Regions from separate parts of the Paenibacillus sp. DCT19 genome, predicted to be linked through region 4. Evidence: riboswitches for the same ligand, from Rfam matches in the RefSeq annotation. Region 4 holds a riboswitch; each other region holds the start of a gene.
What was found. Region 4 has a riboswitch for cyclic di-AMP ahead of DMB88_RS10365 (C40 family peptidase). Riboswitches for the same ligand answer to the same signal wherever they lie in the genome.
Positions count from the first base shown of each region.

Region 1: another riboswitch for cyclic di-AMP. It lies ahead of DMB88_RS00150 (resuscitation-promoting factor); the one in region 4 lies ahead of DMB88_RS10365 (C40 family peptidase).
Region 2: another riboswitch for cyclic di-AMP. It lies ahead of DMB88_RS07045 (hypothetical protein); the one in region 4 lies ahead of DMB88_RS10365 (C40 family peptidase).
Region 3: another riboswitch for cyclic di-AMP. It lies ahead of DMB88_RS00530 (C40 family peptidase); the one in region 4 lies ahead of DMB88_RS10365 (C40 family peptidase).

Region 1 is NZ_CP029639.1:31,865-39,439, forward strand. Features, by position in the region: gene DMB88_RS00140 (HD domain-containing protein) at 1-288, shown strand, start outside; partial or broken gene DMB88_RS00145 (TatD family hydrolase) at 658-1,427, shown strand; cyclic di-AMP (ydaO/yuaA leader) riboswitch at 1,668-1,922, shown strand; gene DMB88_RS00150 (resuscitation-promoting factor) at 2,195-3,394, shown strand; gene rnmV (ribonuclease M5) at 3,552-4,097, shown strand; gene rsmA (16S rRNA (adenine(1518)-N(6)/adenine(1519)-N(6))-dimethyltransferase RsmA) at 4,103-5,005, shown strand; gene yabG (sporulation peptidase YabG) at 5,152-6,048, shown strand; gene veg (biofilm formation stimulator Veg) at 6,202-6,477, shown strand; gene DMB88_RS00175 (small, acid-soluble spore protein, alpha/beta type) at 6,716-6,892, shown strand; gene ispE (4-(cytidine 5'-diphospho)-2-C-methyl-D-erythritol kinase) at 7,042-7,575, shown strand, end outside.
Region 2 is NZ_CP029639.1:1,605,537-1,613,111, forward strand. Features, by position in the region: gene DMB88_RS07005 (urease subunit beta) at 1-118, opposite strand, end outside; gene DMB88_RS07010 (urease subunit gamma) at 137-439, opposite strand; gene DMB88_RS07015 (hypothetical protein) at 671-1,315, opposite strand; gene DMB88_RS30900 (hypothetical protein) at 1,366-1,569, opposite strand; gene DMB88_RS07025 (urease accessory protein UreF) at 1,987-2,547, opposite strand; tRNA gene DMB88_RS07030 (tRNA-OTHER) at 2,937-3,018, shown strand; gene DMB88_RS07035 (hypothetical protein) at 3,196-3,378, opposite strand; gene DMB88_RS07040 (glutathione peroxidase) at 3,527-4,003, opposite strand; cyclic di-AMP (ydaO/yuaA leader) riboswitch at 4,396-4,572, shown strand; gene DMB88_RS07045 (hypothetical protein) at 4,687-5,085, shown strand; gene DMB88_RS07050 (HAD family hydrolase) at 5,267-5,950, shown strand; gene DMB88_RS07055 (Nramp family divalent metal transporter) at 6,083-7,378, opposite strand.
Region 3 is NZ_CP029639.1:111,913-119,487, reverse strand. Features, by position in the region: gene DMB88_RS00550 (transglycosylase domain-containing protein) at 1-430, shown strand, start outside; gene DMB88_RS00545 (YwhD family protein) at 947-1,450, opposite strand; gene DMB88_RS00540 (M1 family metallopeptidase) at 1,552-3,543, shown strand; gene DMB88_RS00535 (carbamoyl transferase) at 3,554-4,396, shown strand; cyclic di-AMP (ydaO/yuaA leader) riboswitch at 4,650-4,787, shown strand; gene DMB88_RS00530 (C40 family peptidase) at 4,791-5,261, shown strand; gene DMB88_RS00525 (GNAT family N-acetyltransferase) at 5,600-6,091, shown strand; gene DMB88_RS00520 (c-type cytochrome) at 6,246-6,602, shown strand; gene rbsK (ribokinase) at 6,681-7,575, opposite strand, start outside.
Region 4 is NZ_CP029639.1:2,287,127-2,294,701, forward strand. Features, by position in the region: gene DMB88_RS10330 (glycosyltransferase family 4 protein) at 183-1,319, shown strand; gene DMB88_RS10335 (hypothetical protein) at 1,542-2,126, shown strand; gene DMB88_RS10340 (YkvI family membrane protein) at 2,227-3,285, opposite strand; gene DMB88_RS10345 (xanthine phosphoribosyltransferase) at 3,490-4,071, shown strand; gene DMB88_RS10350 (hypothetical protein) at 4,169-4,498, shown strand; gene DMB88_RS10355 (hypothetical protein) at 4,619-4,837, shown strand; gene DMB88_RS10360 (carboxymuconolactone decarboxylase family protein) at 4,951-5,280, shown strand; gene DMB88_RS10365 (C40 family peptidase) at 5,374-5,838, opposite strand; cyclic di-AMP (ydaO/yuaA leader) riboswitch at 5,844-5,975, opposite strand; gene pelA (pectate lyase) at 6,420-7,376, shown strand; tRNA gene DMB88_RS10375 (tRNA-Leu) at 7,555-7,575, shown strand, end outside.

The DNA of each region.
Region 1 (7,575 bases), 2.3 Mb from region 4:
GAGATGCGAGAAGCTTTCGCCAAGGCAGGATTAAATCCTGAGTATGATCTAGAAATTGATTTTCCGACCGATCTTCCGTATGATGTGTTTCGTCCGAATGAATCGACGGATAAGCAAATCTTGTTGCTTGATCGGCAGGACCAGCTGCACGAGCTATCAGAGGTTTCCGATATTGTCCGTTCAATCAGTGGCATTCATCGTGGAAAGCATCATCTATACTACCCACAGAACAAGGTTGATGCCATTCTTCATGAGTTGCCATCTCATTTGCGCCCCTACTTCTCATGATTTGGGTGGTGCGGCTTTATGCCAAAGTAGCTATGCTAAAAAGCATTTCTAACCTGAGATGTTCTCATGATACAGTAATCTGCTTTAATGGAGAGGATATGTAGATCGACATAATTTTGTAATCTTAGGTTTTTTTATAAAATTATATTTCCCTAAACAGATCTACATATAGAGTATGTTGTCGCTAATTCAATCCACATATTGTAGGTAGTTAGGGTCAAATCGTTTAAAAAAAACCTTTATAAGCCCATTTTATCTAACTGAAAAATTCACTTTTTTAAAAAAAATTTAATCAGATATGATTGCACGTGCATAAGCGTGAATACACTATTCAATTTATTCTGATTCGACAGAAAGGGAGAACGAAACATGATGTTATTCGACACCCATACCCATCTAGATGCGCCCCAATTCGACGAGGATCGTGAAGCTATGATCAAGCGGGCTGTTGATGCAGGGATTAGCCGCATGATTAATGTCGGTTTTAACCGAGAAACAATTCCATCCACTATGAAATTAGCCGAGACATATGACTTTATTTACGCAGCTGTTGGGTGGCATCCGGTGGATGCAATCACGATGCAAGAAGGTGACTTGGAATGGATTGCATCTTTATGCAAGCATGAAAAAGTCGTGGCGATTGGCGAGATTGGTTTAGATTATCATTGGGATACGTCACCAAAGGATGTACAGCAGCGTGTGCTTCGACAGCAGATTGGACTAGCTCGTGAGTTGAACATGCCCATCGTCATTCATAATCGGGATGCACATGAGGACATTGTAAAAATTTTGCGAGAAGAAAGGCTGGAGACGTTGGCGGAGTAATGCACTCCTTCTCAGGTAGCTGGGAAACCGCGAAACTATGTCTTGATCTAGGATTTCACCTCTCATTCGGAGGGCCAATTACGTTCAAAAATGCGAAGCAACCCAAAGAGGTACTGGAGAAGGTTCCGATGGATCGATTTTTCCTTGAAACAGATGCTCCTTATCTGACTCCACATCCATTTCGTGGTAAACGAAATGAGACAGCGCATGTACGTCTGGTTGCAGAAGCAGCTGCGGAAATTAAAGGCATTTCGCTAGAGGAAATTGCCGCAATAACCACCAAAAATGCCATGGAACGATTTGGTATTCGTTAAAAAATGGAGCAAATGGGATGAAAAAGTGAGCTAGACGGAGGTAATTTGCTTTTTGATCCAAATAAATCAAGAATATTACAATATTTTAACCAAATATTTAGAAAAACGTACTTGAACAACGCTTTACAACATGCATCGAAACAGGATATCATCTTTTCAGTGAATTGTTGTGCGGAAAATTGGACAGATGTTCGGGGGATGAACAAAGGGACACTTTCCGATGAACAACATTACTTTCATGAATCAATCTCGCTGAGTCTCCGTTATCGGAGAGCGGGGGAACCAATAGGGCTTAAACATCGGTGAATATAGCCGGTGCGCATCGTTCGCTGACCCAAAAGCAGCGGAATGATCTGCGAAGCCACTATTTGATTTCTTCTTTGGGTCTCGGGGTGAATTCAAGGGCGTCCGCCATGAGCGGGTGACCGGAGATAGGGCGGCTCTCTTTCGCCCGAACCCGACAGCTAACCTCGCAAGCGGAAAAAGAGAGGCAACCTCGTGCATGAATTTCCGATATTCAAAATCATTCGGAAGCCACGAAAGAGTCCTCTTACACTCTTTCTTTGGCTTTTTTTGTTTTTGAATAAAAGAAATACTGTCATCATACGGTAAGTATTCAGGAGGATGACATCATGTTGCGAAGATTGATTCATGGTGCAGAACCGGCTAGGTTGGTCTAACCCGTGTTCTGTAGAAAATCAGGTATAGTCGCGTCAAAGACATCATGCATTACTCTAGACGGCGAGGCTATGAAGGAGGACGGAGAAGTGGGCACATTCCAAACAGAAGAGACCCATGAGTCACGATCATCCAGTAAGTCTTTCGCGTTACGGTGGAAGCATGAGAACATGCGTCAAATGGCATTGATCGCGATATTCTCAATTGCGCTTACAATCATGATCTTGTTAGTCGTTTATGGTCAGGCCGGGAAACAAATTTCGCTGGTTATCGATGGCAAAGCTCAGGCGGTAGAGACTCGTACAGGAATGCTTCAAGAATTGTTAGAGGAGCAGTCAATCACAGTCAGCCCTCACGATCAGGTATCCATGCCCTTGAATGGGGCGATTGCAGATGGAGACCGCATCGTTATTGAGCGGGCCATTCCAGTAAATATTACGGCAGACGGAGACACCAAGACTCTGTATACAACCGATGCATCGGTAGAAGAGGTAATTCAAAAGTCGGGTATTGAAATTGCAAGCGATGATAAAGTTTACCCTGCACTTGGAACTTCAATCAAAGAGGATATGAAAATCCGTGTAGTGCGTGTAACAAAGCGTACAGTTGATGTGGAGCAGCCCATCGCATTCAAAGTCATCAAAACGGCTGACCCTAGCTTGTACAAAGGTGACAACCGCGTCATCGTAAGTGGTAAAGAAGGTACACTCGTACAACATATTGAGAAAGTGTTCCAAGATGGAGAATTAGTCTCCAAGAAAATGGTAGGCAAGTCGGTATCGACCAATCGCGTAGATAAGGTCATCGCTGTCGGAACCAAAGCTAAACCTGTACCTGTCGTGAAGGAGCCTGAAATCCAGACGGTATCAGCTAGCACTTCGAAGACAAAAACAGCAACAAAAACAGCATCATCGAACTCGGATAAATCTTCTGCCTCGGGCAGCAAAGTTATTACCGTTTCAGGTACTTCTTTTAAATATTCTAAAGTCCTCAAAAATGTGTCTATGACGGCATATTCTTCTGAAGAGCCTGGCATTGGCACCAAAACAGCCTCCGGTACTCGGGTAACAGAAGGTCGCACTATTGCGGTCGATCCGAAAGTCATTCCCATCGGATGGTGGGTATACATTGAAGGTCTCGGCTTCCGTCGTGCCGAAGATACGGGCGGAGCTATTAAAGGTAATAAGATTGACGTATATTATGACAGTGTGAAGCATGCCATTAACTTCGGACGTAAAAAAGGTAAAACGGTCTATGTGATCGGTCCGGTGAAGCCGGAAGCAAACTAAAATCGTTTTACTTTGAAATGGGAATGCTATAAAATATAAGGCATGAATGATTCATGCGGAATATGCGGCGGGAGGGTCTGAATTCAGTCTCGCCCGCCGTTTGCCAGAGAAGAGGGATATTCCTCTTCTTTTTGCGTTAGAAAGGAAGAATTGGAACATGATAAAAGAAGTGATCGTGGTTGAAGGACGTGACGATACGGTGGCGATAAGGCGCGCCGTTCAGGCGGATACCATTGAAACAGGCGGCTCAGCCATTAATCAGCGGATTCTAAAGCGCATTGCACTTGCTCAGGAGCGAAGAGGTGTCATTGTCCTGACCGATCCAGATCATGCTGGCGAGCGGATACGGAAAATTATTGCCAATAAGGTACCAGGTTGTAAGCACGCCTTCATTCCTGAGGCTGACGCAACGCGCAAAGGAGATATCGGGGTCGAGAACGCTTCGCCAGAAGCTATTCGCCATGCCTTAGCACGTGTGCATACGTCCTATGAAGGAGCACCGAGTCTGATTGATTGGGAGGATCTGATCGCTGCTGGGCTCATTGTGCATCCCCAGGCTGCCGCACGTCGCATGGAGATGGGGAATATACTCGGCATCGGATATTGTAACGGGAAGCAGTTTCACAAGCGGCTAAGTGTGTTTCAGATCACCCGAGAAGAATTCTCTGCCGCATTATCGCAAATCGAATGTGAAGGATTGTGAAGTAAATGAAGGGTATGGAAGAGACGTTGGAGATTGCAACACCCAAGCGAACCAAAGAAATTATTCAGAAGCATGGATTTTCATTTAAGAAGAGCCTAGGACAGAACTTCCTAATTGATCAAAATATATTGAACAAGATCGTTAACGCTGCAGATTTGGACGAGTCCAAAGGTGCACTTGAGATCGGGCCGGGAATCGGAGCACTAACGGAGCGGCTTGCTAGGGTTGCAGGACCTGTAACGGCAGTAGAGATTGATCAGCGGCTCTTGCCGATCTTAGGTGAAGTGATGGAGCCTTATCCCAATGTACGGGTTCATCATGGTGATGTATTGAAGCTGGATCTGGAGGAGTTATTCCGAACGGATTTTGGTCAAGTGGACAAAGTCAGCGTTGTTGCGAACTTGCCTTACTATGTGACAACGCCGATCATGATGAAGCTACTGGAAGAAAAGCTGCCCGTGGACAGCATCGTGGTCATGATTCAGAAGGAAGTAGCTGAACGTATGGCTTCTGCACCTGGTTCCAAGGACTATGGCAGTCTGAGTATTGCCGTACAATACTACAGTGTGCCTGAACTTGTCTGTGTTGTTCCACCAACAGTGTTCATCCCACAACCTAATGTGGAATCGGCGGTTATTAAACTCAAGGTTCGGGAACAACCTCCAGTGCAGGTGCCAGATGAAGCACACTTCTTCGAGGTGGTACAGGCCTCTTTTGCACAGCGGAGAAAAACCATTTCCAACAACCTAAAATCTCGCTTTTTTACAAAGGATAATCGGGAGCAGGCTGACCAATTATTGGAGCAGGCCGGCATTCAGCCATCTAGACGTGGCGAGACTCTCAGCTTGGAGGAATATGCAACGTTAAGCACGGTGATGTGGGAAGCTGGAGTTCGTGCAGCGCTATAGGCATTTCCAGTACAGGCGACTCCTTATAAACAGGTCTTCTTATGAAATTGATCTGTAGAATTGTAGGTTTGCTATGTAATGTATTTAAATTCGGATGAACCAATCCGGGTTCTAGCCCATACGATGGGGTAGAGGTGATTATGTTGATGAATATCGGAGACTTGGTCGTTCGAAAGTCATACGGTGGAGATGTGACTTTTCGGGTGGAAGGCCTTCAGGTGGACAGTGCCGTCATTAAAGGTACCGAGTTCCGACTGCTTGCCGATTCCCCAGTGGATGATTTAATACAGGTTCCATATGAACCGCAGAGCGCTAAGACCCGACAGGCGCATGTCAAGGCTCATCAGACGCTTTCTCGTCTGCAGCAAAACCGGATGGAACAGGCAGAGCGTAATCGAGAAGGATTGGTTCAGGAATGGACTCAGCAGCAAGAGCCTGCTTATTTCGAGATGCCTGGCAAAGTACTTCATCTGGACGGAGATCCAAACTATTTGAAAAAAAGCATGAATCTCTACGAGCAGCTTCGCGTTCCTGCAGAGGGACAGTATGTACACGAGTCTGCTATGGCCGATACGTTGTATCATCTTTTACCTAAGGTTCGGCCGGACATTGTGGTTATTACAGGACATGATGGCGTGCTGAAGACTCGCCAGCCTTACGATCTGTATAGTCTGGGAAGCTACAAGAACTCTCAGAACTTTGTGGCAGCAATCCAGGTTGCTCGGCAGTACGAACGTCACCTGGATGCGCTCACGATCGTTGCAGGGGCGTGTCAGTCTCATTTTGAGGCTCTGCTGCGGGCAGGGGCGAACTTCGCCAGTTCACCAGGCAGAATTCTGATTCATGCGCTTGATCCGGTATATGTGGCGGCCAAAGCCTCCTTTACTTCAGTCAGAGATACGGTGAATATGAATGACATTCTGCATAATACCATTAGCGGAAGCCAAGGCGTGGGTGGTGTAGAAACGCGTGGCAGTTACCGTGTCGGGTTACCTGGATTGAACGATTTGTCCACGTTAAAAGTGAACCCATCTGCGGTTTAAGGTTGTGCGAAGAAAGTCCCAGTTTGGGGCTTTTTTTATTTGCAAAAAAATTCATTGACAGGAACTTTTCCATGCTGATATAATAATTGGTTTTGATTTGACATAGACTGTAAATTAAGGTATAATGGACAAGAAAAGAGGTGGTCGTCGACAATGGCTAAAAATACGCTGTTGGATATCAAACGCAATCTCGACGCTCATATAGGTCAGAAAATTATGTTGCGGGCTAATGGTGGCCGCCGTAAGACTATCGAGCGTACGGGTGTATTGGAAGAAACGTACCCTTCTGTTTTTATTGTTAAGCTTGATGAGGAACAAGAAACCTTCAAGCGAGTATCTTATAGTTATGCAGATATACTTACGGAGTCGGTGGAAGTCATGGTATTTGATCCAGGCAGCCAGACGCATAGTTCTTATATGGAGCCGTAAGCATCGTTTTACAGGCGATTCGCCCCACAAGGCGGATCGCTTTTTTATTTTCATAAATGAGGAATTCCATCTCCCCATCTTATTAGGAATGAGGTTTAAGCAGTTACGACATACTACATAGACAGGTTCAAGTGATCCTTAGGATTGTTTCTCCACAATCTTGAGCCTGCTCGTCCGTCATTTCTGCCAATTAACGAACTGGACTAATTGATGAGCTTAATCTAAGGGGGATGGTTGTATGAGCCGCAGAAGAAGAAGTGTAATGTCAGAGGAGCTTAAATACGAACTGGCGAAAGACCTCGGTTTCTACGATACTGTCCAGCAAGAAGGCTGGGGCGGTATCAAGGCCAAAGATGCGGGCAACATGGTGAAGCGAGCGATCCAACTCGCCGAGCAGGCAGCACGCAAATCCTAAATTGAATTCATCTGGTTTGGAGAGCGGGGCAATCCATCAGGATCACCTCGCTTTTTCCCCATAGATGCGGAATAGAAATGACTTGACAGCCCTATTTTGATATAATATGTTAAGTTGTCTTAGGGAAAAGGTGAGGACGGGTGAACGTCTTGAAAATTTACGAAAAAGCGCCTGCTAAAATTAATTTAATGCTTGATGTTTTACATAAAAGAAATGATGGATTCCATGAAGTTGAAATGATTATGACCATGGTCGATTTGGCTGATCGGTTAGAATTCTCCGAGCTTCCTCGGGATACGATCTTTATCTCCAGTCAGGCTGGATATATTCCGCTGGATGAGAAGAACTTGGCTTTTCAGGCAGCTAGGCTGATTAAAGAGCGTTATGATGTTCGATCAGGAGTGCATATTCATCTGGATAAGAAGATTCCAGTCGCTGCCGGTCTTGCAGGCGGCAGTAGTGATGCAGCAGCAACGCTGCGCGGCTTGAATCGTCTCTGGCGTCTAAATATTCCCGATCATGAGCTACAGGAGCTTGGAGCCGAGCTTGGATCAGATGTACCATTTTGCATTACTGGAGGTACCGCTTTAGCAACAGGTCGAGGGGAGAAGCTGACGCCGATCCCCAATCCGCCGCAATGTTGGGTCATACTGGCCAAGCCGCCTATTAATGTATCTACGGCA
Region 2 (7,575 bases), 680 kb from region 4:
CGTGGGAACCAACTTGTACGGGGCGATCCCCACGGTTCAAGACAAGTAATCGCACTGTTGGGCGATCGGGATGACAGATGATGTCGTCCTGCTTCAAACGATATTCACCAGGGATCATGGCGTTCTCCTGCCTTTCTTAGCGTATGGGCTCGTGTACGGTGACGAGCTTTGTGCCATCGGGAAAAGTAGCTTCTACCTGTACCTCGGGAATCATATCAGGTACACCTTCCATACAGTCCTCGCGTTTCAAAATGGTACCTCCATATCGCATTAATTCTGCAACACTCATTCCATCACGCGCGCGCTCCATGAGTTCAGAGGTCAATAAGGCGATAGCTTCGGGAACATTCAACTTAAGTCCTCGACCTTTACGCTCTCGGGCGAGGTTAGCGGCTACGGTAATCAGGAGTTTTTCTTTTTCCTGCTCAGTCCAGTGCAACGTAATCCGACCTTTCCCTTATGAAGTCTTGATCTCCTATATAAGTGAATAAAATCATGTTCATCTTATATAATTGTTATGTTAAATATACTCACACAGGGTAGGTTCGTTGTCAATGTAATTTGAATAATATTGGTATTTTCTATGAGCGGAAATTCATAAACGTGTTATGTATAGTAACATTGGGAGTTTGTGTTTTCTTTTGATACAACTTTAACAGTCGATTGGATTCTAACCCAGAATTCCGGAATATTGTGGGTACACCCTGCGGATGCAGTCTGGGCAAATGTCATGGGTGAACTCGGCATGGGTGTGCTTTTTGAGATAACTCTCGACGGGATTCCATGTATCCTGTTCGTCCTTAATTTGTTTACATACAGCACATATGGGAAGGAGTCCGCGTAGTGTGCGTACCTCGGATAATGCTTGTTGAAGTTGTTGCTCGGCCTGTTTCTGTTCTGTGACATCGGTGTGGGCGATTAGGGCTAGTTCGGAAGTGCAGGGTGAGTTTGTTGTGGGTAAGGGAGTGAGTTCTAAGCGGAACCACCTCTGTTTCAAGTTGGGCAGGTGGATCGTGATGTCGTATGTATGGTTACTGTCAAAAGGTGTACGAATGTTTTTGAGTCGCTGGATCGTCTTATTGCTCTGATGATCTCGATCAGGTGATGTCCATGCTTCTAATAAGTTGAGATAAGGGAGCGTGCCGGATGCCGAATAATAATACGCTGGTAAGTGCATGTAGTCATGCAATTGGCCAAGTCCTTGTTGCCAAGCGTTGTTGCAGCTACGAATAGTCCAATGGTGATCTACAATAATGAGCTGGTGGCGCATATATTGATAAGATAACTTCTCTAGATCGGTTGTTAAGTAACTCATTGTGTGAAACCCTCCTTGTGGTCAGTTGGCGCATAAGACATGGTGCTCTGCTAGCGGAGATCGTCTGGAATTTGTAAAATATCTGCGACCTGATTGCGGAATCGGGTAGCCTTGCGTGTGCCGTGAATTAGATTCGATAGACGGTATGGTGGAATGTCGTGTTGTTCGCAAAATGTTTTCTGATCCATCTGGAGTTCGGTTAAACGGCGTTTGATAGCCCATCCGAATGGGGTCACGGGTTTCTTTTTGTTCAAAAGGGTTCACCCCTAGGTTAAAAGTAGTATTCAGTCGCTCCTTTTTCGGGTAAAATGTAGGGAGATGCGAGCTGTATATTACATTATATACGTTATTGCGTCATGTAACAATTAAAAAAGACGGAAATAAGTGTATTTTATGATTTAAAATGACGTAAATTCGCAAATTCATCCATAAATGAATCGCAAAAAAACACGCCAACAAAGGAGTTGCGGCGTGTTTTTGTTCAATTAGAGGTGTGTGTTGCGTATGGTGCGTGGATGCGTAAGTGAGTTGTTATGCTTTGAAAGCGTGTAACCCGGCTCCAAGCATGTGGAAGCTTGGGAATAGAGACTTCATTGACGTCGTTGTTGCTTGAGTTGGTTCATCCGCAGCGGAGGCGCTAACGGTGTTCCATTCATGCTCCAGGTCTGCGGTCAGGTGAACCAGCAGTTCCTGTATGTTTTGACGATCGAGGGGAGGGCTTTCGAGGCTTCAATTATGCATGCGTTTGAGGCTGAGTGGAGATAACCGAGTACCGCCTCCTCGACGGGGATATCAAGGTGGTGGTTAATCCAGGCGTGAACAGTGGATAGGCATCCAACTGAATTATAGGTGGACAGCGTGTGTTCGAGTTTTCTGAAGTCGATCCAGGGATGGAGAGCTTGAGCAAGCTTGATTAACCGTTTGCCCATAGCGGAGGACTGTTCCCTGAGATCTGGAGGGGTTCGCTGGACGTGAACCAGTTTGTCAATAAGAGCTGTTCGCCATGTATCCTTCTGATCTGCTGCGCTGTAGATTCCCTTAATCGCCATTCCTTCAAGGCGGACAATGCTTGGATGCAATTGACAACGCATGAACGATTCCAGGTCTGCTACGTCACGGATTGATCCTTCTGCTATAAGTGCATCCATGCCGAATGAATGAGTGAACCCTCCGACTTGAATAGAGGAATCAAGCAGTTTGACATAATCGAGCAGCTTATTCCCACGGTTCACAATCTTTCGCCTCCTATGTTCGTTAAATGTTAATATATATAACATTTTATTGCGTTTAGATGCTGTTTATGAGTTTGAATCCGAATTATATGATATATATAATCACATAATTATCCGCTTTTTGTCAATTAAATCTTGTTATTTTTATTTAAATTTCTTTATTGTGTTAATTATAGTAACATAATGAGTTATGTGTTGAAGTGCGTAATGATATTCTTGTTTATTGGAAGGGAAGTAGGTCGAATTCAAGGATATGCAACTGCTGTGGGAATATGACGATTCATGCAGTTAGAGGTGGAATATCGTGTGAAATAACTGAAATTAAAAAGTGCTTTACTTTTATAATGAAACCCTGTATAATCAATTTTGTTGCCGATAATTTACGACATGCGGTCGTGGTGGAATGGCAGACACGCTATCTTGAGGGGTAGTGGGCGTATGCCCGTGGAGGTTCGAGTCCTCTCGACCGCATCATAATGCAAGATAAGAAGAAGCTTCCGAACATGGAAGCTTCTTTTTTTGTTTCTAACGTTTTATTTTATTCTAATTTCATTAAGCCTGAAGAATGTTGTTCAGTTCTCAAAGATCAAACTTGAAGCAGACGTAAAATTTCGCCATCGATGACCTTTTCACTAATTCGCATAAAACCTAACGATTCGTACAATTTTCCGGCAATCGTAATTCGAATTCGCTAACATATTTAGATTCCGCAATCCAATAAACGACAGGTGCAGGAAATAGAGCAAGCTGTTCTGGCTTAACTTTAAGCTGAGTACATGCATACCAATTTTCAATAGTCACAGGTTGTAAATCGATAAGTGCGTTTTTCATACCACATCACTCCTCTCAACAGAACACTCTAATGTCTATCATAAGTTCTTATGTCAAAATAAGCTCTTGAGTGCAAAAAAAAGCCACCGACTAGAGAATTCCTGCTTAACGCTAGGGTCTCCGGTTAGATGGCTGTTGGTTGTTCAATTTATTTCAATAATTTCTCGATGTCAGCTTCAATCTGATCAGGAGTTGTTTTGGGTGCGTAACGCTTTACGACACGTCCGTCTTGATCTACTAGGAATTTAGTGAAATTCCATTTGATTGCTTTGGAGCCGAGCAGGCCTGGAGCCTCTTTGGTGAGATGCTGGAACAGGGGGTGAGCGTTCGATCCGTTGACATCGATCTTCTCGAACATCGGGAAGCTTACACCATAGTTCATTTGACAGAACTCAGCAATATCATCGGATGAGCCCTTTTCCTGTGCAAATTGATTGCTCGGGAATCCAAGGACTTCAAAATTGCGGTCTTTGAATTTATTGTACAGCTCTTGCAGTCCTTCGAATTGTGGTGTCAGTCCACACTTACTAGCAGTATTCACAATAAGCAGCACTTTGTTTCGGTATTGAGACATTTCTTGTTCTTGGCCTCGAAGGGTATTTACTTTGTATTCATAAACGGTCATGAAAATCGCCTCCAGTATCGAATGAATTAATCCTATTTCGTATATATCTATTATATTGGTTGCAATTAAATAATGCAAAACTAATATTAGATAATTCTAGTTTTGGTGCATTTGGGAGTTCGAATCGGTCTCCATAGGGACGAATAGGCAGATGATTTCTGTGATCACGAGAATTAGAGAGCTTTGAGGAGATGGATGTAGCAAAAATATGTTGTAAGCGATATCATTGGGTTGAAACGGCATAAATCCGTCGATTCGGTGATCTGTGTACACTTTACATCAACATGACCTCGGTGTATGATTCATATCGTAATTTCTAATTTAATTTCTATTGTACATGAAAAAACGAAACAAACGATAATATCGATCTAATCAGTCATGATGTAAGAACGATGTTTTAATCGCTGAGTTTCCATTCATTCATGGGTGGAAAACGGGGGAACCAAAAGGATGCGCTGTTCTAGGGCAGTATGGATCCATGGGGTGAATTTTCCGGTAACAGCCGGAAATAGGGCGACTCTCGCGCCCGAATCCGTCAGCTAACCTCGTAAGCGTTAAAGGGAGAGGCAACAAGCCGTACGCTGGTTCATGGTGTTTTTGCCATGGATTCTTTAAGAAGCGTCCGGGAGGCCTTGGTCCCCACGCTTCTTTTTTGTTGTCTTTTCACGCTAAGGGAGGAACGAATGATGGATAATGAGATGATTTTAGTAACTGCTCCGAACGAAGCGGGGCGCAAATTTATCAAACTATTGATGTACAAAAAAATGCCGTTTGCCGTTCTGACCAACAGTGCAGGGGAAGAGCGGAAACTCCGGAAGTTCGGGGTAGAGCATGTCATTCGCATGAACACGGCTGCGGCTGAAAAATGGTTTTTGCCTCAGAGCAGTGTAGGCAATGTTTTTATTTTCGAGAATAGTCTCAACTTGACCTGCCGTTATTTGCAGATCTGTCGTTCGTGGACATCTAAGTCACTGTGTGTGATTACTGAACAGAGCCATCCAAAAGGAATTTATCGAGGCATGGGTGCCGATCGGATTGTCTATTCATTAAACGGAGAAGTAGGCTTCCTACTTAACGGTTGATGCTGCAACCGATGATTGCTCCCTTGTCAGGTGCCTGATATAATTGAAATAATAGATCATTAAACTTATGAACAAATGGTAAACGGAATTTTGAGGAGACTCATGCATGAAGTGGGTCTTCTTTTTTTATTGTTCAGGGGATGCAGCAAGAGTTTCCCATAGCTGACAAGGAGGAATAGATGTGCCGGATGTACGTGGGTTAAAATGGTTGTTCTTCGATGTAGGAGATACGCTAGTAGACGAATGGGAGCCTGTAGACGATATTATCGGTCAGTTCGTGAGAGAAGCCTGTGCGCTTGGATATCCGGTGCAGATCGAGACTGTGCGGGAGATATTTGTCACCTGTTACCGAAACTACGAGCCGTGGCCAATGAAAGTGGCGATACGCACGTTGATTAGCGATGAACAGCATAGAGAGCAGATTCAGGCTAAATTGAAGTTTCGCAAAGAGCTTGAGCAGCCCTATGCGTGCGCAGGTTCAGTGCTCAAATCACTGTCACGGTTTTATCGCATTGGCATCATTGCTAATCAGAGTCCAGGTACGGAGGAACGGTTAGAGCGTTACGGATTGCGTAAGTATGTGAATGTGCTTGCTTGCTCAGCTGAAGAAGGAGTGTCCAAGCCTGATCGTGAACTGTATGCGGTGGCATTGAAGCAAGCAGGGTGCAAGGCTGAGGAAGCGGTTATGATCGGAGATCGCATCGATAATGACATCGTTCCCGCGAAGAAGCTTGGAATGCGAACGATACGCATTTTACAGGGGTATGGACGGTTCCAGCCTGAGCTTGAAGATCAGGATCACCCGGATTGGACAGTTGATAATCTAGAGCAGCTTCTTCCTTTGCTTCTACCAGATCAAGACTAGGAGATATACTCCAAAATAAGATTTATAGCTGATGACCCTACTAGAGCATATCGTTCTAGAAAAGGATAAAAAAAGAGCCGACCCATTTCAAGTGAACATTTCACTTGGATGAGTGGGCTCTTTTTATTTGAATTAAAACAGCGCGATGGTCTGAATAATGAGGTACACATTCAGGACAACGATGACTGCAGCGATGATCCAGGACGTAATTTTCAACCACAGTTTGTTCGCGAATGCACCCATACTCTTCTTATCGCTCGTAAACATGACCAGCGGAATAACCGCAAAAGGAAGCTGTAAGGAAAGTACGACTTGGCTTAGGATCAACAGTTCCTCTGTTCCGTGCTCTCCTGCGATAGCGGTCACGATTACGGCAGGAATAATTGCAATCAGGCGAGTGACTAGACGTCGCAACCATGCAGGGATTCGAATGTTAAGGAACCCTTCCATAACAATCTGTCCAGCGAGAGTACCGGTAAGTGTCGAGTTCTGACCTGATGCCAACAGGGCAACGCCGAAGAGAACACTTGCAACAGTGGTACCAAGCAGAGGTGTGAGCAGATGGTAAGCATCTGCAATCTCGGCAACCTGTGTCATACCGGCACTGTGGAATACTGCCGCTGATACGATCAAGATCGCTGCGTTGATGAACAGCGCGAGTGTAAGTGCAATCGTGGAATCCATCGTTGTATAACGAATGGCTTCTTTTTTACCCTGCGGTGTCTGTTCGATCTGACGTGTCTGCACAATGGAGGAATGCAGATACAGGTTATGCGGCATGACGGTAGCTCCAATAATACCGATGGCAATATAGAGCATAGCCGGATTCTGAAGGATTTCAGTGCTAGGTACAAAACCGTGAAGCACTCCGCCCATATCGGGTTTTGCCAAGAACAGATCAATACCGAAACAAAGGGCGATAGTCGCCATAAGCACAATTACAAGGGTTTCGAGCGCACGGAAGCCTTTATTCTGTAACACTAAGATTAATAGTACGTCCACAGCTGTAATAATCACGCCGTATAACATCGGAATGTTGAACAGCAGCTTCAAGGCAATAGCGGAACCAATAACTTCCGCGAGATCGGTGGCTGCAATGGCAAGTTCGCAGAGTACCCAGAGCATAATAACCACCGGCATACTGAAGCGTTCACGACAGGCTTGAGCTAGATCGCGTCCTGTGACGATCCCGAGCTTACCCGCGAGTGATTGCAGCACAACAGCCATCAGGTTCGAGATCAGAATTACGGACAGTAGTGTATAACCAAACTGTGAACCACCTGCGATATCTGTTGCCCAGTTGCCGGGGTCCATATATCCAACAGCTACCAAGTAGCCTGGGCCAACAAAGGCGAGGAATTTTTTCCACCAAGCTGCGTTCTGAGGAACCTTCATGGAGTTGTGAGCTTCCCCGAGGGAAGGAGCCATTCCAGCCGTGGATAGTGATTCTCTGGAAGGGGCGTTAAACGGATTTCTTTTACTCATACAATAATCACCTGACTTTGAAATAATGATGTGACAACATGTGATATGTGATATATCTAAATTTTTATGTTTATACTTACATTGTACTCCTTCAATAATTTTTGTCTAGTGCAACTTTTATGTATTAACACAAAAATAAG
Region 3 (7,575 bases), 2.2 Mb from region 4:
TAAAACAGGAACAACCAATACAGACGCCTGGCTGGTCGGATTCACCCCTGAACTCTCGACCGCTGTCTGGGTCGGGTATGATCAAGGCAAAGCGATCTCCACCGCAGATGGTCGCCGCGCGGCACCTATGTTCGCCCAGTTTACGGAACAAGCACTTGCAAGTGTTCCACCCAAAATATTTTCGGTGCCTGACAACGTTGTCAGTGTCTACATTGATCCTGAATCCGGTAAACTGGCTGGGAATGGTTGCCCAGAGAAACGACTTGAAGTATTTATTGATGGAACGGAGCCAACGGAAGTATGTCGCAGCGCTTCAGACGACTCGGACTCCACAAGTGATGATATGACTCGTGAGGTGCAGCAGCAACAGGGTCTTCAGGAAGAAAAACATTCATGGTGGAGAGATTTCAAACGTTGGTGGGTGGAATGACGCAAACACGTAATGACGTAGTTGCGTCATCATCACTTTTCAGCAGAAGGGCTCCCTATCTTTGCAATCAATAGCCCCGCTGAGTGAGTATCTGTCCGGCTCGTTCTCACGGTGAATGTGGTATAAGTGCGTGTTCAAAAAGGTCGGTTTTCAGTACCGAGAAGATGGGATGAAGATAGAAATGGAGTAGCGGAGCGTAGGCAAAACTACGTGAGCAACTACATTGTTTCTGAAGGAAACAACCTTCGTAAGCATCTACTTATTTCGGCTGAATTCCATATCCGACGTTGATGATGCCTTTAGGCATCCTGCGTAATCAAAAGCGGACTTTTTGAACATCCTCTATAAGACACTTCAAAAGGAAAGCCGCTCTTGAACAACATTCAAAAAGCCCCGTACCTGATGTTAGGACTGACTCCTGTAATAAACAGGTGACATTTCCTTCTATAAAGGTAACGGGGCTTTTTTAATCTAATGATTTAGTTTAATCAAACGTACTGAAACAAATTAGGCTGCCTAGGACAAAGCATCCTTCAATACATCCGGTGAAGCATTCCACCATTCTTCATTATGTGAGATCAGAAGTGTCTTCAGTGCTGCACGTTCTTCTGGACCCAGATCATCCAACATAAAGCGGCGTTTCAATGCATAATCCATCCGATTCACATGATCGGCAAGCAATTTCCATCCACGCTTAGCCTCCGTATCAATCCACATCTCACAAGCCGTTGCACCACCATATAGCTGTCCCTGCTCTGTACGATCTACAGCTACCCAAACAAGCCATACTTGGCGTCCATTAGGTACATCCTCACGATTGGTCGAAAATTTGATGCCACGCTCCACTTTACTCTTCGCGTGCATCGCACCAATATCAATCTTGGCTTCGCCTTGATCAATAATGACCGGGGATAAGTTATTCAGATCAATAGAACCCGCACCGAAACCTTTGTGTTTGCTCTTTGCACTAACGATATTCAAGGCAATTTGTTTTTTGCCGTTTTGCTCGTTTTGTTCCATGTTTATAGCCTCCAAGGGTTGATACAAATATTTTAACTAATATTCGTCCCATTGCAAACATATACATGCTGTAGATGCTTGTCAACGGGAGGTATTTAACGATGATTCCACGACGCGCCAAGAGTTGGCTCACCGCATTCCTCGCCCTGTGTGTGCTTATTGCAGGAGCGTGGATTACGCTGGTTAACAATCGCTCCATAACATCCGAATTGCCTGTGCTCGCCCCAGAAGTGGGCAAGCCTCCAGCAAAAACTCAAACCTCCGCACCTCCAGAAAGCGTGCAGACCCCGACGGCTGAAGTGTTCAGCGACCGTGTGGTGGAATATCACATCGATGTGAAGTTGGTGGACGGAAATGTGTTACAGGGAACACAGACACTAACCTGGACTCATCCAGGTAAAAAAACGGTTAACGAGCTTTATTTCCACTTGTATCCCAATGCTTTCTCCTCTTCAGACACTAGCTTTATGAAGGAGTCTGGTGGGAAGCTTCGCGGGGATGTTATGCCCTCAGACGGTTATGGCTCCATGAAGATCACGGAGATGAAAACAGAAGACGGTCTGTCGCTGTTACATCGCATGCAATACGTACAGCCGGATGACGGCAATATAAAAGATAAAACTCTGATCAAAATCCGATTGCCCAAACCGGTGAAGGGCGGGGAGAGCATAACGCTGCACACTCGATTTGAAGTACAGCTACCCAAAATTTTTGCACGCATGGGAACCGCAGACGATTTTGTAATGGCAGGGCAATGGTTTCCCAAAATTAGCGTTTATGAGCCTACAGGTAGACGAGGCCGGACAACCGAGGGGTGGAATCTGCACCAATATCACGGAAATTCCGAATTTTATGCCGACTTCGGTATCTATAGCGTGCGCATTCGAGTACCGGAATCATACAAGGTAGCCGCAACAGGATTTCCAACACAGCAAGCGGTTGTGAAGAATAAAGAAAAAATCTATCAATTCTATGCCGACGATGTCCATGATTTTGCATGGGCGGCCTCACCTCATTTTGTTTATGCCGAGGAGCCTTTCTCTGCACCCAATGTTCCTGGAGTAAGGATCAAACTGTATCTTGACCCAGCACACCAGGATCTAAAAGAACGTTACTTCTATGCTGCCAAGGCAGCTTTGGCGAATTACAGCAAATGGTTTGGCACTTATCCATACTCCACACTCTCAATCGTCGTTCCTCCGAAAACCGGAAATGGTGCAGGCGGCATGGAATACCCAACGTTGGTGACTGCCTTCGGGGCGGATGATACGACACCCGGTTATGATCTGGAACGAACCGTCGTGCATGAGATTGGTCATCAGTATTTCTATGGTATGCTCGCCAGCAATGAATTCGAGGAGGCTTGGCTCGACGAGGGATTCACCTCTTATGCAGAGGATAAATTAATGGAGCAAGAATATGGCCTAATCCCTAACTTACCTGTTCAAGCAGGCTTGATCACGTCTCCCGCCCCACTGACACAGGAAGCATGGAAATTTGATTCACAGAACCATTATGCAGCAAATGTCTATACACGAGGTAAGCTTGTCTTGCTCGGTATCGAACAACAAGTCGGCTCCAAAACAATGGAACGCATTCTCTCTACCTATGTGAAGAAGTACCGTTTCAAACATCCCACTTCAGCAGATTTCCAAAAGGTCGTGGAACAAGTTACTCGCACTTCATGGTCTACGTACTTTGATCAATATGTATATGGCGATGGGATGGCAAACTTCGCTGTAGAGAAAATCAGCGTAACTCCGATTCAGAAGGGTGATCAAGAGGTGTATGAATCCTCTGTGACCATTCAGAAAAAGGGAAGCAATTATATGAAGGTTCCTGTACGAATTGTGTTCGAGGATGGGCATATCGTGAACAAGGAGTGGAACGGAAACGAGGATCGAGTCACCTATAAGCTTACCTATACTTCTCCGGTTTCTTGGGCCATGACCGACCCTCTATACACCGTGGTACTAGAGAACCGTCATATGGACAATTTCCTAAAAGCCAAATTGGACGAACCAACTAAATTCCGCTGGAGTTTGAGCACGACCAAGCTTATAGAAGCTATTTTCGGAAGTCTGTCATGGTGAGGTGGAGACAGTGAAAGCAAAAATACGTGAAGGCTGGTTTCTCGTCCGTCAGCACATGTTCATAGCCGCACTACTATTTATCTATCAATTAGTATGGGGATACTTTATCTATCGGTTAGTGCAGTCCGCAGTAGTCCCGCTGCTGCTTCGGTATCCTGTCACGGATGCTGGAGAGCTCAGTACGCTGTTGTTCAAAATGGAGAGCCAACTGAGTCTCTCTACTCATCCTGAGGTTCATCGGTATCTATGGATTCTTGGAGCCATGCTACTGTTACGCATGCTAATCACTCCCCTCATCCAAGCAGGGCTGTTGTATTCATTACAGCATTTTAATCAATCTGAGGAACGAACTCCTTTTGTCCGTGGCATCAAAGTGTTATGGAAACCGATGTTACTGTTGCACTTCATAAGAACGTTGCTGATGCTGTTACCCGCCTACTGGCTTGTACCAAAACTGTACGCCATTCTAATGGATGGATTCCATTCATTACAACTGTTACTGCCTGGCATTCCATATGTCGCCCTGTGGATCGTGTACGGCTGGATTATTCACCATGTAATGTTATACATGCAGTTCGGTGCATCAGCTCCAGATGGCGAAGACCGGGCACACGGTATATTATACGCTCTATGGATCGCACTTCGTCATATCGTGTCTGTAATTGGCATCGCTGTGCTTCTGGGAGGGCTGCATCTGCTTCTCTTCGGTGCCTTCACTTCAGCATCATGGTTCTTAACAGGCCTCGCTGGCCTTATATTACAGCAAACGTATCCGCTGGCTCGCTGTCTCATGTCTCTATGGAAGATATGTGCCCATTTCCGCTTATGGCAGTCCAAGTCGACTAGAGGTTGATTCAAACAGGTTAAAATTTGTTACCATCTCCATGTCACATAAACGCGATGATAGCGCTTCACAAAAGCAAACCTCAACCTTTCCCCGTCAAAGGTCGAGGTTTTTTTTGCTAATTTTACTGCTAAACGTTGCCAAAGCAGTGTTCCTCTGTTACAATAATCGCAGTGAGTTTTTAGTAACAACTTTGTAATCTTTACCTTCATATTTGTAACTACTTAAAATTTAATCGTCATTTCTTGATTTCACAGGTGCACAACTAGCATAGCCAAATTCCTAGCACCTGGGAAGCGGGGGAACCAGTTATGGGTGAATTGATCTTGCTACAGAGGGATCATAGGGGACCTTCAACCGAATCCTTAAGCTAACCTCGCAGGCATTGGAAGGGGTATATCTCTTGTTCAAGAAGAAACTAACCGCAGCTGTACTTAGCCTCACATTTGCATTATCACTTGGAGCTGGCAGCGCATTCGCAGATTCAAAAATGGATGAAGTAATCGACTCAGCAATGGGAACTACATACAAAAGCGGAGGAACAACGCTTAACGGCTTTGACTGCTCTGGATTTACACGGTATGTATTCGACAAGCTTGGCATTGATTTGGCTCGCCAATCAAGCTCCCAATTCGAAATGGGTGACTCTGTGTCCCGTTCAGAAATGAGACCTGGCGATCTGGTATTCTTTAATACTTCTGGCAGTGGAATTTCACACGTAGGTATTTTCGTTGGAGAAGGTAAGTTCGCACACTCTTCTTCTTCCAAAGGCGTTACGATCAGCGCATTGAGCGAAAACTACTGGGCTAACCGTTATGTTGGCGCTAAACGTATTATGAGCACGGAAGCATATGAAACACTCGCACGTGACTAAGGACAAGCTGAGCAACATCATACTGTAACCAAGCATAACAGAACCGCCCGATCCATTCTCCGCAGGAATGGTTCCGGCGGTTTTTTTGTGCTTTCTCGTCCGTGCCCTTAAGATGTTTTTACCCATCCTATTGTAATATAAACGTAATAAACCAATCTTTTGTTTCAATTTTTTTCTATTTTACGAAGACTTGCCAAAACGACACCACGTTCTGTAGAGTAGCGTTAGGAATATCTATACATTTACACATGATCTGTAGGATCGATCCATCACCTTTCAGGAGCTTGTCCGTTTTGAAGAGGTACCTATCCTACAAATGAGAGGAGCGTGCAGGAAGTATGGACGAAGCTTCTGTGACGTTTCACGTTAAACCTATGGAAGAGGAACACGCACAGCAGATATGCAGTTGGCATTACGACCCGCCTTATAATATTTATAGTTGGCTTCCTTGGGAGCAGATGAAGGCACTTGAAGTCGAATTTGGGGATGTGCAGCTACGGAAAGATCAATATGCTGTCATTTTTGACAAGCATGATGAGATTTGTGGATTCGCACAGTTCTTTCCACTTGTGGGTGTTACCCGAATTGGGCTGGGTATGCATCCCGAACGATGCGGTCATGGACAAGGCGTGGATTTTGTGTCTGCGATTGTACAAGAAGCGATCCGAAGGAATCCTTCAAACGAAATTGATTTAGAAGTTCTCACCTGGAATACCCGAGCCATTCGGGTTTATGAAAAGGTCGGTTTTATCACCCAAGATACATACGAACGCCAAACCCCTACCGGTTTGCAGCCTTTTTATTGTATGGTGTATGCAGGAGCTCGTTAACTTACAGGATCATTAAGAGTTAAGCACATTCATGGTTTCATATGATAAGTTTCAAAAAATTACCACAAAATGCTATGATGTCGTGGATAGTTCCGTTATAATGATATGGACAGTTTCAGTTAGATGATCTTTCATTCTGGAGGGGACATAAGGGATGCACAAATGGATCATGAGCGGGGTATTTTTTGCAGCGTGCGCGTTAGCTATTATTTTAATGTTTACGCTTCCAGGAAAAGAAGAGGTTGCACAAGAAGCTAAACCAACTATGCCGGAAGTCACAATGGATGCCGGACAGGCTGAAGCACTGGTAAAAGCCAATTGTATCTCCTGTCATGGGGATCAGCTTCAAGGGGGCGTAGGCCCGGCTCTTGCGAACATCGGAAGTCAGGATGACGTCGAGAAGATCTACTCCACGATCGTCAAAGGTAAAGGCGGCATGCCTGCGTTCAAGGATCGACTGCAAGATGAAGAAATTGCCAACATTGCGATGTGGCTCGCCGAGAAAAAGTAAATGATGAACGAAGAGGCTATTACCTCCTTACCCGGGGTAACAGCCTCTTCTCTGTATTTGCACACATTGACGATGTACTCAGTTGCTCGTTGCCTGCTGCGCAAGAAATGCTTCTACTTCATCTGCAGACGGCATTCCGGACTGGGCACCCAGCTTCGTCACGGATAGCGCAGCCGCGCCCATAGCGAAGCTGACTGCCGCGTCAAGCGTCTCGCCGCGCGCAAGGGCTACCGCCAGCGCGCCGTTGAAGCAGTCGCCAGCGCCGGTCGTATCGACGGCGCTTACGGCGTAGCCGGGCGCACGGCTCGCGCCGGCACGCCCTGCTTGTACGCGGCCATCAGGCGCTGCCGCGTACACAGCCCCCTCGGGGCCGAGCGTCGTAACGACGGCGGCCCCGAGGGATGCGGCGAGCTCTGCGACCGCCGCATCCAGGTCTTCCGGCCGGAGATGATCCCGGCCGGTAAGCACGGCGAGCTCGCTGCGGTTCGGCGTGACGACGTCAACGCACCGCAGGAGCTCCTGGGGCAGACCCGGCACCGCGGGAGCCGGGTTGAGCACCACCAGTGCGCTGCCTTCTGCCGCTATTGTAGCGGCGCGGGTGACCGCTGGCAGCGGGATCTCTAGCTGCAGCAGCACCGCTGCGGCTGTAGTCAGGCTTTTCACCGTATCCGCCTCTTCCAGCATCTCCGGTACTACCTTCCCATTCGCCCCTGGGATAACAATAATGCGGTTATCTCCATTGGAGAGCCAGATCGAGGCCGTACCCGTCGCTGTATCATCCATGACACGAACCTGTGATGCATCTACCCCGCTCTCATGCAAGCTATGAAGCAGGCGTTCACCAAACACATCTGTGCCTACAGCTCCAATCATCGTTGTCTGCCCACCTAGACGAGCGGAGGCCACTGCCTGATTAGCCCCTTTGCCGCCAGCAAGATAGTGCAGCTCTTCCCCACTGACCGTTTCTCCCTCT
Region 4 (7,575 bases):
ACCCGAACAGAAAAATAAAACAAACGTATACTGATGAAGAGAGAAATGACCAAACATGTTATCCCAATGTAAGAAGAATGGAGAGGAATTGTTCAGTTATTGCTTTACTGAAACATACGTTCTAATATATCATAATTGAAGATGGATCAATAAGATCGAAGCAGGAAAGGGGGAAACTAACGGTGAAATTGCTGCAGGCGCTATTCTTTCCTCCGGAGCAGCCCGGAGGTGTATCCTCTATGATACCGTATATGCAAGAGAGGTTTACAACTCCACGATGGGAGATGGATCTATTCTCGCTACCCAAGCGTATTCGCAACAAAGGTAGAGAAGACGTAGCTTTTGATACGTTCGATTGGACGCTGTATCAGGGCAGCCCGATCGTTCAGAAATATATGCAAACCTATCGAGATTACTTATGGTGGACTAAATTACGGATTCAAAAGCCGTATGATCTTATTCACGCACATCATCCAATTGCTGGTCTTGCGATGAAAAAGGTTTTCCCAGATACACCCCTCATTCAGACGATTCACTCCAGTTATGAACGAGAACTGATTTTGAATGGTCGGATCGAGCCAGATGGATTGGAACACCAATTCCTGGTAGCGATTTACCGTGAGCTAGAGCATCAGGCAGAACGGTTGTTAACCGTGTCTGATTCATTCCGTCGTTATTTGGGCTCTTATGTTCAACAGCCGGATGCGATCAGCATTATACCGAATGGATTCGATGAAAAAAGGTTTAAACCCATTGCGCATGACAATGCTATTCCACAGTTAGTTACCGTATGTCGTCTTGTTCCGGCCAAAGGTCTGGATATTCTGTTTAAAGCGTGTGCGGAACTTAAGGAGCGAGGGCTGGATTACGTTCTTCATATTATCGGAGATGGTCCAATTCGTCCGGATCTGGAGGAATTGGCTCAGCGGCTGGGCATCTATAATGAAACGATATTTTATGGCTACACGCTGCATCCTGAGGAATTTATGCCTTTCTTTGATATTTTTGTACTGCCTTCACGTGCGGAGGCCTTTGGATCTGTATTTGCAGAGGCTGCACTGAGCTGTCTAGCGTTGGTTGGTACAGATGTCGGGGGAATCCCTGAACAGATAGAGAATGGCAGTAACGGACTTCTGGTCCCTGCTGAGAACCCGTCTGCGCTTGCAGAAGCTCTAGAGAAGGTAATGGTCGATCCGGCATATCGTTATGAGCTAGCCCGCTCGGCATGCGAGAAGGCGAAGACTCATTATTCTCTAGGCAGATCAGTCAATGAACTGAAAAAAATGTATTTACAGTTTGCGAAATCATCTTTAACGTAATGAAATAACGATATTTTAGAAGAACATACCATTAAATAAAGAACACAACATAATTGCTGTTACATAAGCAGTTATGCTGTGTTTTTTCATTTTTTAGTTTCTGGTTAAGTTAGAATAGTAGCAATTAGAGCTTTTAATCAGAGAGGGAAATGTAAATTAGGGACTACAAATGAGATGTGTAATGCATGAAATATTGGATTAGAAGGAAAGGAGAAGGGAAGTTTGAAGAAGTTTGCTAAACCTCTTATAGCCTGCGCGAGTATAATACTGTTTCTCATTGCTGGCTGCACTGATCTGAATCATCGTGGACTAGCGAAGGAATTAAGTGATATGGAAAGCAAGATTGCGTATCAGCCTGAAGTGTTCTTGACGGATGTGATGAATGATCATTTCAACATTATAGCTACGATCAGCTATAGAAATAAGGAAAATGTGGAGCATATCATTTACGAAATGTTCATTGAACAACCCAAAGTGGAGGTGGAACAGCTGCAAATGAGCTTTCATCTTCATCCACAAATGCTGAGTAAAATAGGTACAACCAACATTTTCGAATCAAATGTCCTCTTTGATAACCTGCCAACAATTGCACCACATGGCACAAGTACAGGAGCATCCCTATTTAGGGCGTTCTTGTTAGATCCATCGAAGGTAGATCGTGAGACATTGGAGATTTATACAGATCTGTACGTGAAGGTAAGCTATCAAGTAGATCGAGAAGAGTATGTTCATTATTTTAAGTTAAACGCAGAGCCCTCGGAGGAGCTTGTGAATGTTCTTCATAATACAGCGATGACGCTGAATTGACCTTTTAAAACTAAACGATCGAAAAAAATAAAAACCGACTCTTAAAATAAATGAATTATCCTAGAGTCGGTCTATTCAGCTCACATTGTCACAAAGTGAACTAATATTTTTCTTTTGTTCCTCGAAAGCTGCCCCAACGATCCATAATTAATTTAAAAGCCCAGATGAGTGCCAAACATCCGAAAATGGGGTAAAGAATAGATAATAGGGAGCTGAAGCCAAATTGACTAAGTGAGTAACACAACAACATAATAACCAGCATAATGACCCGCGGATGTAAACGAACGTGTTGTCTAACCTGTAGTGTCATTCCATAAATATCCGCTACAAAGGTGCTGAATATTTCCATGAAAATCAGGGATACATAAACGGACTGAACCATCCAACCAAGCTGAAAGGCAATGCTGCCCATCGGAATTTCAAATTGTGTTATTCCCGGCATTTGTGCAGACATCGCAAAATGAGCTGCGAGTAGCATAAAGCCAACTCCAATTCCGCCTAGTACGCCGCCCCACTTCAGCATGTTTCGACTATGAATCTGGTTACCTAAAGGTACGAGTACAGCTTGGGCTAATACCAGATTAAATGAAGTGTATAAGAGTGGGGATAGCCATACCTGTATCAGACTTTTATCGGTCGTTAACGTGATAAATCTAGAAGCACCAGGTTGATGGAGTGTGCTGGTAATCATAAGCAGCGAGAGCAGCAGCATCATGGGCACAACGATACTATTCATCTGCATAATGGCTCGGATACCTCGTCCCAGAAGAAGATAAGTACCGACAAGCGTAACAAGCAACCCAGTCTGGTAATGCATGCCGAGATGTTCAACAAAGACGGAGCCTGCTCCGGCCAACATGACGCTGTTCACTCCAATGAGAATGAGAAGGGTAATCCAAGTGATCCATCTGCCTGCCTTGTGGCCGAATAAATGCTTATTAAGATCTTCGTAGGAGCGGGAGCCAGTATCGTGAGCAATGAGCATCATTTTGGTGCCTAGCCAGACAAAAAGTATAGTGGATAGGCCAATGGTGAGCGTTGCCCATTTGCCATACTGGGTAAAAAACTGCAGGATCTCCTGGCCTGTTGCAAAGCCGGCACCTACCACCGTCCCAATGTATGTAAATGCGATCTGCAGCACCCGAAATGCCTGTTTCATGCGTTTCCCCTCTCAGGCCCCGGTATAGTTTGGACATGTGGGTGCCATGGTACAAGGTATGCTTGGCCATTGGAACTCATGACAATGAGCTCACTCTTTGGGGTTCATTTCTAAGGCAGAGTAACAATAAAGCTGATTTCGCTTGAATTGACAGTCATATCTATGATACTTTTACGTCATAGGATAGGCTTGGGAGGTCAAATCATGGAATTATTGAAACAACGTATTTTAGAAGAAGGAGTAGTCATCTCCGATCAAGTGCTCAAATTGGATGGACTACTGAATCATCAGATTGACCCTGGTTTGACAATGGAAATGGGACGTGAGTTTGCCTCACGTTTTCGTGAAAGTGGTGTGACACGCGTGATTACGGTGGAGTCTTCTGGCATTCCAGTTGCTTTTGCTGTTGCACATGAGCTAGGAGTACCTCTTGTATTTGCTCGGCGCAAAAAAACGCTTCTGGCTGATCCTGATGCCTACTGTGAACGTGTACCGTCCTTTACGAAAGGGATTGTGACCGATATTATGGTATCTCGCGAATATATTCATGAGAATGATCGTATTTTGTTCATAGACGATATTATTGCTAATGGGGATGCAGCTCGGGGCGTTATCAAAATTATTGAACGCTCTGGCGCTGAATTAGTTGGCTTCGGTGTAGTGGTCGAAAAATGTTTTCAAGCAGGAGCACGAACCATCCGTGAACAGGGAATTCCTGTTGAAGCCCTGGTACGTATCCGTTCCCTGAACGATGGAAGCATTCAGTTTGACGATAACGAAATGTGACATTTTAAAGGAAAAGGGCCTATTTTTTGAACAATGCCTTTGCATGACCGCAGAATTCATTTATAATGGGGTTATGTTAGGGAGAGGAGGCAACACCATGGGGAACCAAGCGGCAACAGAACAATTTTTTATTGATAAGCTGGCGGAATCGAAAGTTCATTTTGAACGTGCCCTGGATTGTAAACATACGGAATTCGATGACCTTTATCCCTATATGATTGAACATCCTCAATTTTTCTGGTACAAACGCTATGTTGCCTGGTCAGAACTTCTGACGATTGTAGGCTTGTGTGAAGAGTTGTCCTTCTCTTGGAAAGAGCAATTTACACCGCATCAAGTGGAGTACCTTGAAGAACGTGTGATGTCCGCCAAAGTGCTTGATTTTTGGTTTGAGAAGAATGACAGCAAAGAGCACGCGCAGCGGTAAATTTCAGTCGGGACATACATTTCGTATGACATGACAGTCCAATACAGTCACGTGAGACCTAAATGAGTTGTCATTTAGGTCTCTTTTTGTAAATTAATTTGGAACATAGGAGCTATAGACATGATTAGTGATACAGAGCTGGATGCCCTGCGTTTGTCAGGTGAAAAGGTTAGAGTAGTAAGGGACGAGCTGGAGTCCAATGATGTAACAGGAATTGTTGTTGCTTGGGATGGAGAGCAGGTACTCATTCGTCGGCAGAATCGGCGTGTGGTTAAGCTCGATCGTAGTTATCGCTATCAGTTGTTCAGCGAGCCGCGCCAGAGTCCACTTAGCGATTAGAAAGAAAGTTAACGGGATTTACCATCATTCCATAGGCATAAACGAATCGCTCAGGAGAAAGGATAGTTACAGTGAAGGAATTGGGAACTATCTTTGAGAGGGCGTGCAATGATATGACATTGATGAATGAGAAGGTTCATGCGTATAAAGATCAGATTGGTGAATTGAGCGATGTGTTACCAGGAGTGGTGAAGTCTTACCATGAGTTTACCGGAGAATGCTTTCAACCTGGAGCCATTGATGCCAAAACAAAACAATTAATTGCCTTGGGCATTGGCTTATTTGCCAATAACGAAGTGTGTACCTTCTATCACGTGGAGGAAGCTCGTGCGAAGGGCGCTACTGATCAGGAGATTATGGAGACTATAGCTGTTGCAGGAGCCGTAGGCGGTGGACATGCACTGTCTCAGGGGGCAATGCGCGTACAAAAGGCGCTGCACTAAAGCAGGATGAAGTTAAAGAAATGAAAATAAGGACTTATTCCTTGGCATAATGCTACGGAAATAGGTCCTTATTTATGTTTACAGTAAGTTGTATTATATTTTTCCAATCATTTTATTATACATAAACTGCCCAGTTACCCGGCGGGCTGTGACATAACGGTCTTTGAAGTAAGGGTTGGACAATTTGGTGATGCTAACCCCTTTGCTGCTTGAAGCATGTGCGAATTTGCCGTCACCGATATAAACGCCTGTGTGTGAAACGCCATTGCCCATTGTGTTGAAGAAAACAAGATCTCCTGTGCGAAGGTTCGCTTTGGATACTGGTGTTCCTGCTTTGGCTTGCTGCTGGGAAGTGCGAGGTAAATTGATACTATATTTATCAAAGAGATATCTCATGAATCCAGAACAATCGAAGCCGGCCATGGTTGTACCGCCCCATTTGTACGGAATGCCTGTCATGTTATTAACAACTGTATTGATTGTGCTTGCCTCTGTACTTGTTGCACCTGAAGTAAATAGTACTGCTGCTCCAAAAATGGAGATGATAAGTTTTTTCAAAATCAATGTTCTCCCTTCGTTGCCTACGGAGTTAGCTAAGGGTTCGGTAGAAGGTTCCCTATATTTCCTATGTATAAGAATAATTCACCCAAAATGGTTCCCCCGTTTTCAAACATGAAACTCGGCAATTGAATAATTAAGTTTTTGTAACCTTTTGAAACTATATTGCATATATGCGTAAATGTCAAACCCTTCTTAATACCTTCTTTATCGCCCAATGTTAACGGAACTATCGATTTTTATGAAGAAGAAACACGAAATAAAGATGCAACTGATTACAAAAAAGTAATATGTGTTTCAAATCCAAACAGGGTTGTATATCATTCGAACTTTGTCATGTGCAGTTTGAACTATTCTCATAGATACAATAATCGAGGAATGTTACAAGATGTTGCATTAATTGACAAAGATATTTTTTTTGCATAAGATCGTTCTATCCAATCCACATATTGGATAAAAATATAGTAGTTATATTTTAATTCAAATTAAGGTGGTGGTGGATGGTCGTGTAATTAGAAGGAAAGTAGTAAGTAGAATGATGGAAAATGAATGATTCTAATAAAAGGGAGTGTGTTATCATTTTGAGTACAAAAACAAAGTTAGTCACATTAGTTTTGGCATTTTCGATGGTATTTTCTGCGGTAGGTATGGTAATCCAACCCGTTAACACTGTATCTGCTGCTGATGCTTCAGGAACGACAGCAAGTATATCTGATATCTTGAAGAACCAACAAGCGGACGGTGGCTGGAGAAAAGAATATAAGCAAACAACGGGTGAGTGGGCGAAATCTACAATCGATAATAAAGCTACATACTCAGAAATTAGAAGATTAGCCAAAGAGTTTAAAAAGACAAACGACCCACGTTATTCTGCTGCGGCGATTAAAGGCATTAACTTTTTGCTGAATATGCAGTATTCCAATGGTGGATGGCCTCAAGTTTATCAAAGTTCCGGTTATCATAAACATATCACTTATAATGACGATGCAATGATAAATGTAATGTACATGCTGGATGAAGTAGCGACACGCAAAGGTGACTTCTCGTTTATCGACAGCAATCTCGCCAATCGTAGTAAAAATGCGGTTGCTAAAGGTGTAGATGCTATTTTGAACACTCAGGTGGTTTCAGGTGGCAAGCTGACAGCGTGGGGACAACAACATGATTCCAGCACACTCAAGCCTGCAGGTGCAAGAATCTATGAAGTGCCATCATTAACTGCTGGAGAGAGTGTAACAATTGTTAAATTCCTGAAAACGAGACCTTCCAACGCCAAAATTACTGCATCCATCAAGGGAGCAGAAGCTTGGTTTAACAAGGTGAAAATTACAGGTTACAGGTATGAGAGAGCTAATGGGGACAGCAAAATCATTGCTGACTCCAAAGCTGCACCGATCTGGGCTCGTTTCTATGAAGTCGGAACGGATAAACCGATCTTTATCGGTCGTGACGGTATCGTAAAATATAAATTAAGCGATATTGACAAAGAAAGAAGAGGCGGTTATGCATGGTATGGCAACTGGCCATCCAAGCTGTAACTTGCTTTAACTTCTAAACGGGCACGAATTAGTGCTGAGATCCCAATCACGAGAAGCCCGATCCGGAATGGAATATCTGGATCGGGCTTCTTTATGAGCATTTCATGTTGACATGTAAGTGCTTGCGTGATATATTATTTTTTGTCGCCGAGATACATAGTCACGGAGATCATCATATGCGGTCGTGGCGGAATTGGCA